DNA from 2 places in the Streptomyces sp. NPDC087428 genome. Region 2 is predicted to be linked to the other one. Evidence: riboswitches for the same ligand, from Rfam matches in the RefSeq annotation. Region 2 holds a riboswitch; the other holds the start of a gene.
The links. A riboswitch is a leader RNA that binds a small molecule or an ion and turns the genes downstream of it on or off. The one in region 2 is predicted to bind S-adenosylmethionine.

Region 1: linked by a shared signal. The riboswitch ahead of thrC (threonine synthase) and the one ahead of ACIO3R_RS10905 (amino acid ABC transporter permease) in region 2 are both predicted to bind S-adenosylmethionine.

The regions. Positions count from the first base shown of each region.
Region 1 covers NZ_JBIUXR010000007.1:196,849-201,051, reverse strand. The annotation lists gene ACIO3R_RS16910 (MoaD/ThiS family protein) at 83-361, opposite strand; gene thrC (threonine synthase) at 394-1,689, opposite strand; SAM riboswitch class I at 1,707-1,833, opposite strand; gene ACIO3R_RS16900 (glucosyl-3-phosphoglycerate synthase) at 1,987-2,937, shown strand; gene ACIO3R_RS16895 (trehalose-6-phosphate synthase) at 2,995-4,203, shown strand, end outside.
Region 2 covers NZ_JBIUXR010000004.1:308,673-312,875, forward strand. The annotation lists gene ACIO3R_RS10895 (transporter substrate-binding domain-containing protein) at 1-182, opposite strand, end outside; gene ACIO3R_RS10900 (amino acid ABC transporter ATP-binding protein) at 280-1,134, opposite strand; gene ACIO3R_RS10905 (amino acid ABC transporter permease) at 1,131-2,135, opposite strand; SAM riboswitch class IV at 2,476-2,618, opposite strand; SAM riboswitch class IV at 2,738-2,883, shown strand; gene ACIO3R_RS10910 (putative leader peptide) at 2,936-2,986, shown strand; gene ACIO3R_RS10915 (cell envelope biogenesis protein OmpA) at 3,278-3,961, shown strand; gene ACIO3R_RS10920 (ATP-binding cassette domain-containing protein) at 4,046-4,203, opposite strand, start outside.

The sequences.
Region 1 (4,203 bases), on a different contig from region 2:
ATGCAGAATTGCCCCCTCCGCTTCTGTCGCAGAGAGGGCAATTCCGGTGACGCGTGGAGCGGGACCGCTCGGGTCCCGGGGGTCAGCAGCCGCCGGCGACGGCCGGGATGATCGAGACACCCGCGCCGTCAGGGGTGACCGCTTCCAGGCCGCCCTCGAAGCGCACGTCGTCGTCGTTGACGTACACGTTCACGAAGCGGCGGAGCTTGCCCTGGTCGTCCAGGACGCGGGCGGCGATGCCCGGGTGGTTCTTCTCCAGGGACTCGATGACCTGGGAGAGGGTCGCGCCCTCGGCCGGGACCTCGGCCTGGCCGCCCGTGTAGGTGCGGAGGATGGTGGGGATACGGACCTTGACGCTCATGGTGGGTGCCCTTCCTGGAGTCTCGGGTGGGGTCAGCCGGCGGTGCCGAGGCCCGCGGCGCGGAAGGCGTCCAGGCTCGGCCTGATCGTCGCCGTCGCCTGCGAGGTGGCGGCCACGGCGTCCAGCGTCTTGAGGCCGTCGCCGGTGTTCAGGACGACGGTGGTGAGCGACGGGTCGAGGAGGCCTGCCTCGATCAGCTTCTTCGTCACGCCGACCGTCACCCCGCCAGCGGTCTCGGCGAAGATGCCCTCGGTGCGCGCCAGCAGCTTGATCGCGTCGACGACCTGCTCGTCGTTGACATCCTCGACGGCGCCGCCGGTACGGCGGGCGATGTCCAGGACGTACGGGCCGTCGGCCGGGTTGCCGATCGCCAGGGACTTGGCGATCGTGTTCGGCTTCTGCGGCCGCACGACGTCGTGACCGGCCTTGAAGGCGGTGGAGACCGGGGAACAGCCCTCGGCCTGGGCACCGAAGATCCGGTACGGCTTGTCCTCGACCAGACCGAGCTTGATCAGCTCCTGGAGACCCTTGTCGATCTTCGTGAGCTGCGAGCCGGACGCGATCGGGATGACGATCTGGTCGGGCAGCCGCCAGCCGAGCTGCTCGCAGATCTCGTACGCGAGCGTCTTGGAACCCTCGCCGTAGTACGGCCGGAGGTTGACGTTGACGAAGCCCCAGCCCTCGCCGAGCGGGTCGCCGATGAGCTCCGAGCAGAAGCGGTTGACGTCGTCGTAGTTGCCCTCGATGCCGACCAGCTCACCGCCGTACACCGCGGCCATGACGACCTTGCCCTGCTCCAGGTCGTGCGGGATGAACACGCAGGACCGCAGACCGGCGCGGGCCGCGGCGGCGCCCACCGCACCGGCGAGGTTGCCGGTGGAGGAGCAGGAGAGCGTGGTGAAACCGAAGGCGCGGGCGGCCTCGACGGCGATCGCGACGACGCGGTCCTTGAAGGAGTGCGTCGGGTTGCCGGAGTCGTCCTTGACGTACAGACCGCCGGTGACGCCCAGCTCACGGGCGAGGTTGTCGGCCTTGACCAGCTTGGTGAAGCCGGGGTTGAGGTTGGGCTTGTCCGCGACATCGGAGGGGACCGGCAGCAGCGGCGCGTAGCGCCAGATGTTGTCGGGGCCGGCCTCGATGCGCTTCTTCAGCTCGTCCGGGGAGCCGCTCGGCAGGTCGTACGCCACTTCGAGCGGCCCGAAACAGGTCGCACAGGCGAAAAGGGGGCCGAGCTCGAATCGCTCTCCGCACTCGCGGCAGGAAAGCGCCGCGGCGGGACCAAGATCCACAGAAGACTCGGTGTTTGCTGCAACAGTCTGCACAGCCATGATGGCGAGGCCCTTTCTCCTCATCTTCCTCGTGACGCATTTCGCCACAAGACGGAATTGGCACCTTCCCCACCTGACCTCGCGGTCGGCTGGATGGTTGCCGGGACTTCAACGGGCCGTTCCCTCTGTCCCTCTGGATGAGCGCTGTGGCACTGGACCATGGATCCAGGCGTTTATCAGCGGATGGACCCCGGCATGCCACGGCCATCTGCGTTGTTCAAGACTGTAACCGAAGCACTGGACTGTTGAGATAGTCGTCCGAACCGCGAGATGGATCACATACAGGGAGTATCGACCGTGCTGGAAGAGGTCGAAGGCTGGCTGACCAGGCGTTCCTGGTCCTCCGCCGACCGCCCGCTGGAGCAGCTCCTGGCCGCCAGGGACCGCGACCCGCGCCGCGGGAGCGTGAGTGTCGTCCTGCCCGCGCTCAACGAGGCGGCGACGGTCGGGGACATCGTCCGGGTGATCCGGCGCGAGCTCATGGAGAAGGTCCGGCTGGTCGACGAACTCGTGGTGATCGACTCCGGCTCCACGGACGCCACCGCCGAGATCGCCCGCAGGGCCGGCGCCCGGGTGATCCACCGGGACGCGATCCTGCCGCGGGTCCCGGCCGTCCCCGGCAAGGGAGAGGTGCTCTGGCGGTCACTCCTGGTGACCGGCGGTGACATCGTCTGCTTCATCGACGCGGACCTCAAGGACTTCTCCGCCGACTTCGTCTCCGGCATCGTCGGCCCGCTGCTGACCGACCCCTCGATGCAGTTCGTCAAGGCGATGTACGACCGCCCCCTCGGGGACACCGCAGGCCAGGGCGGGCGGGTCACCGAGCTGGTGGCGCGGCCGCTGCTCAATCTGCACTGGCCGCGGCTGGCCGGCTTCGTCCAGCCGCTGGGCGGCGAGTACGCCGTGCGCCGCTCCCTGCTCGAACAGCTCCCGTTCCCGGTCGGTTACGGAGTGGAGCTGGGGCTGCTCGTCGACGCCCTGCACACCGTCGGCCTGGACGCGCTCGGCCAGGTGGACGTCGGCGTCAGGAAACACCGCCACCAGGACGGCCAGGCGCTCGGCCGGATGGCGGCGGCCATCTACCGGACCGCTCAGCTGCGGCTCTCCCGGGGGCACCTGGTCCGCCCCTCGCTGACCCAGTTCGAGCGCGGCGAACACGGTTTCGTCCCGCACACGTACCCGGTGGACACCGAGGAGCGGCCGCCGATGCGCGAGATCGAGGAGTACGTCTCACGCCGCGCGGCGTGACCGGGGCACGGCCGCACGCACGTTTGGACGGTTCGGGATCGGGCTAGATTCCGCAGCATGGTCTCCGAGCACGCCCCTCAGCCCGCCGCCGCCCAGGTACTCGTCGCGTCCAACCGCGGTCCGGTCTCGTACGCGCTCCGCGAGGACGGCTCGCTCGACGCGAAACGGGGCGGGGGCGGGCTCGTCTCCGGGCTGAGCGCCGTGGACGACAAGATGTGGGTCTGCGCCGCACTCGGTGACGGCGACCGCGAGGCGGTGCGCCGCGGGGTCGGCGAGCCGGGCGTACGGATGCTCGACATCGACGCGGACGTGCACGCCGACGCGTACAACGGGATCGCGAACTCGGTGCTCTGGTTCGTCCACCACCTGCTCTACCAGACCCCCGTGGAACCCGTCTTCGACGCGGAGTTCCGCCGGCGGTGGGCCTCCTTCGAGACCTACAACCGGGCCTTCGCCCAGGCGCTCGCCGAGGAGGCGGGCGAGGGCGCGGCGGTCCTGGTGCAGGACTACCACCTGGTGCTGGTGCCCGGGATGCTCCGCGAGCTCCGCCCCGACCTGCGGATCGGCCACTTCTCGCACACCCCGTGGGCGCCCGTCGACTACTTCCGGATGCTGCCCGACGACATCTCCGAGCAGGTGCTGCGCGGCATCCTCGGCGCCGACCGGGCCGCCTTCCTGACCCGCCGCTGGGCGGACGCCTTCATCGGCTGCTGCACGGAGATCCTGGGCGGCACCGGCCGCACCCGCATCGGCGTGCACGGGCTCGGCGCCGACGCGGACTTCCTGCGCCGCCGCGCGCACGAGGCGGACGTGGACGAGCGGATGGCGGCGCTGCGCGAGCAGGTGGGCCCCGGCCGGAAGACGATCGTGCGGGTGGACCGTACGGAGCTGTCCAAGAACATCGTCCGCGGGATGCTCGCCTACCGCGCCCTGCTCGACGAGCGGCCCGAGTGGCACGGCCGGGTCGTCCACATCGCGTTCGCCTACCCCTCGCGGCAGGACCTCGCGGTGTACCGGGAGTACACGGCCGAGGTGCAGCGCGTCGCCGACGCCGTCAACGCGGCGCACGGCACGGCGGACTGGACCCCGGTCGTGCTCCACGTCAAGGACGACTTCGCGCGCTCGCTCGCGGCGTACCGGCTGGCCGACGTGGCGCTCGTCAACCCCATCCGGGACGGGATGAACCTGGTCGCCAAGGAGGTCCCGGTCGTCTCCGACCACGGCTGCGCGCTGGTGCTGTCGCGGGAGGCGGGGGCGTACGAGGAG
Region 2 (4,203 bases):
TTGGAGAGTGCGCCGATGGTGACCGATCCGGCCGGCGCGTTGTCGGTCCTGGTCGCGGCGTCGCCCGCACCGCCGCACGCGGCGAGCCCGGCGGCGAGAGAGGCGACGGCCGCGGCGGCGGTGACACCGCGGAGGAATCTGCGGCGGCGGCTGAGAGAGGGGGTGCGGGTGAGAGTGCGCATGGTGGCTGTCCTTGTCGGGTGCGGTGAGGGCGTACGGATGAGGTCTGGCCGTGGAGCGGGTGACGGGATCAGAAGTGTTGGGTGAGAGGTGCCGGGATCAGAGCACCTTGCTCAGGAAGTCTCTGGTCCGCTCGTGCTGCGGGTGGTCCAGCACCTGCTCGGGCGGGCCCTGTTCGACGATTTGGCCCTCGTCCATGAAGACGACCCGGTCGGCGACCTCACGGGCGAACCCGATCTCGTGCGTGACGACCAGGAGGGTGGTTCCGCTGCCGGCCAGGTCCTTGATCACGGCCAGCACCTCGCCGACCAGCTCGGGGTCGAGCGCGGAGGTCGGCTCGTCGAAGAGGATGACGCCGGGCCGCAGGGCGAGGGCGCGGGCTATGGCCACGCGCTGCTGCTGCCCACCGGACAACTGCCGGGGGTAGGCGGCGGTCCGGTCCGCGAGACCCACCCGGGCGAGGAGGCCGCGGGCCAGTTCCCTCGCCTCCGGCCTGGTCAGCTTTCCGGTCGCCACCGGAGCCGCGGCCACGTTGTCCAGCACGGTCAGGTGCGGGAAGAGATTGAAGTTCTGGAAGACGAAGCCGATCTGGCTGCGCTGCGCCAGGATGGCCCGCTCGCTCAGCTCCTTGAGGCGACCGCGGTGTCTGCGTACGCCGATCAGCTCACCGTTCAGGCTGACATGGCCGATCTCGGGCTTCTCCAGGTGGTTGATCACCCGCAGGAGCGTGGATTTGCCGGACCCGGACGGTCCGAGGACGACCGTGACCTCGCCGGGGCGCACCGTCAACGCCACACCTTCCAGAACGCGTTGGGTTCCGTACCACTTGTGCACATCGTGCACCTCGACCGCGGCGGGGCGTACCGCGAGCACTCCGCCGGTCTCCTCCGTCCCAGCCGTACCGGCCGCCGCCTTCTCGGCCGTCCCGGTATTCCCGGTCGTCTCGGCGCTCATATCGCCGTCTCCTTCCGGACCCGGGCCCGCAGATCACCGAGGCCGGTCCGCAGCTTCTGCAACGGGGTCAGCGGCAGGGTGCGCAGCGCGCCCCGCGAGTAGTACCGCTCGACGTAGAACTGGATGACGGACACGACGCTGGTGAGAATCAGGTACCAGACGGTGGCCACCAGCAGCAGCGGCACGATGTCGCCGGGGTAACTGCTGCCCATGCTCTGCACGGAGCCGAACAGGTCGAGCAGCGAGACGTAGAAGACCAGCGAGGTGCCCTTGATCAGCCCGATCAGCTGGTTGACGTAGTTCGGGGTGATGGAGCGCAGGGCCTGCGGGAACACGATCTTCGCGAACTGGTAGCGCCTCGGGAGTCCGAGGGCCGAGGCCGCCTCGTGCTGGCCCTGGTCGACGGAGAGGATGCCGCCGCGGACCACTTCGGAGGCGTACGCCGCCTCATTGAGGCTCAGGCCGATGACGGCGACGGCCATGTCGGTGGCGAGGCGGGACTCGTCGAAGGTGAAGAACGCCGGGCCGAACGGCACTCCGATGCTCAGCGTCCGGTAGAGCGCGCTGAAGTTGTAGAGGAACAGCAGGACCACGATCAGCGGCACCGATCGGAACAGCCAGGTGTAGCCCCAGCTGACCGCACGCAGCACGGGGCTCGGGGAGAGCCTGGCCAGCGCCAGAAGCACGCCGCCGAGCAGACCCAAAGCGGCGCTGTACACGGTGACTTCGAGAGTGATGAGCAGGCCGTCGAGGATCGTGGGACGCAGGAACCAGTACGAGAACCGGTCCCACTGGTAGAAGGGATTGGTCACCAGGCCGTGGATGATCTGGGCGACCAGCACGAGGACGACGGCTGTGATGATCCAGCGGCCGGGGCGCAGCAGGGGAAGGACCCGCTGTGCCGCCAGGGGCTTCGGCGCGGCGGGCGGGTGGAGGCGGGGGGCCGCCTCGGCGGGCGGCGCTGATCCGGAGGACACAGCGATGCCAGGGGATTCACTCACGGAGGGCTCCAGCGGATTCGGACAGTCCGGACCGCGGACGGCGGCGACGCCGCGCCGATCGGGGACGAATCGGCGGGACGCGGCACACGGCACGGGACGGGGGCCGGGCGGGGAGAGGGCGCACCGCGACAGCGGTGGACGTCAAGAACGCGGAGAGCAGAGGCCCGGAAGGCAAGAGGCCTGGAAGAGCGAGGCCGGGGATGCCGTCAGGCTTGACAGAGAATGCGTGAAGCGGCGGTACACAGCGCGCTGTTGACGCGCTGAAGGTCGACGGAGCGGTCCGCGCAGAGCAGCAGGGCGCGGCCGCGGGACCGCCAGGCAGCCATCCCCTCAGCTGCGTGCATCGCTCTCACCGTCACCATTCCGCCCCTTGGGGCCTACACGTCCGCCGAACGTCATCCGGTCCGGTCCGAACCTGGGCACCCCACCGCGTACGAGGGTTGCCGGCCGGCGCACCAGGGATTTCCGCTGACGCTCATGACCGTTCCGCGCCGCAAGTTAGGCACGGCCGGAAACGAATGTCAACGCCGGTGACCACCAGGCGAGACGGCCCGTGCGGCCTTCTTGACGGCGTCACGTGACGCACCGAAACTGACATGGACGGTCACGATTGTCAGCGCCTCCGGTGCGGGATTCTCCTGCTCAGGCGGTTATCGGCCCCGGCCCGCTGGCAGGCAACCCTTCCACCGCGACGGGGTGCCCCGGGTGACGACCGGGTCCCGCCGGCGTGGCGGGGCAAGCGTGGTCTCGCGTCTCGCGAGCCCCGAAGTCGGGACCGGTGGGAATTGTCCAGGAACGGCTTGACGAGGCGCCTGCACATCGATCTGCTGCGTGTCTCCAGCGCTTACTAGCCCGGGACAGATCCGGACGCGTACCGGACCGCTCGGTCCATCCGGACCGGTACGAGAGCGCAGTCGTTCCACATCCGGCCGCTGGTGCCCACAAGGCGGCGGTGGCTTCCTCGTTCCCGCAGGGATTCCCACCGGGATTCCCATAGGAGAGTCATGCCCGAGACAGTTTCGCGCAGTTCCAGTTCACGCGGTTCCGGTTCGCGGGGTTCCGGCACAGGGAACTCGATTGCGTGCGGCCCGGTTTCCCCGGGGCCTGCTCCGTGCGCCACGCACCCTCGTCCCCCGGCTGCCGTGCAGCCCTCCCGTATCCACAGCCGGATCGGCGTCGGGCTGGCCGGCGGCTTCTACCCGGCACCGCACCGCTACGAGCTGTTCCTGTCGGCGAGTTGTCCGCGCTCGCTCCGCATCTCGATCACTCTCGGCCTGCTCGGCCTCAAGGACTCGGTCGCCACCACGATCCTGGGAAGCCCCACCGAGACACCCGGCGCGTTCGCCTCGCTGCGCAGCGCGTACGAGGCGACGGTGCACCACTACGACGGACCGCTGACGGCGCCCGCGCTGTGCGACCGGTGGAGCGGACGGATCGTCAGCAACCACACCCCCGACATCCTGCGCGACCTCGCGGGCCTGCTGTCCGGCCATGACGAGGCCCGCCCCTCCGCTCTGCGCCCGCCGGGCCTCATCGGGGACATCGACGCCCTCCGTGACCTGCTGGACTGCGACGTCACCCCGGATGCCGGGCCCGCCGAGCGATCGGCAACGCTGGACCTGCTGGATCACCCTCTCGCCCTGCGGCCTTACGCACTGGGCGCGGAGCTGACGGCCGCGGATGTGGACCTGTGGGTGGCGCTCGTCCGTCTCGGCCCGGCCTCACTCGACGACCGCCCTCGGCTCCAGGAGTACGTGAGCCGCCTCCGCGACAACGCCGCCTTCCCCGACGTGCCGGAGCAGGACGACGGCCCCCGGCTCGCGTAGTCGGGGGCACCGGGGCCGGTGAAGGCCCCGGTGCACACCTCGTTCAACACAGCGTTCAGGTCGACTTCTTGTTCAACGGCTCCCTCAGGCGCCGACGTAGGCCGCGAGGTGCTCGCCGGTGAGGGTGGAGCGGTCGGCCACGAGGTCGGCGGGGGTGCCCTCGAAGACGAGCCTGCCGCCGTCGTGGCCGGCGCCGGGGCCGAGGTCGACGATCCAGTCGGCGTGCGCCATGACCGCCTGGT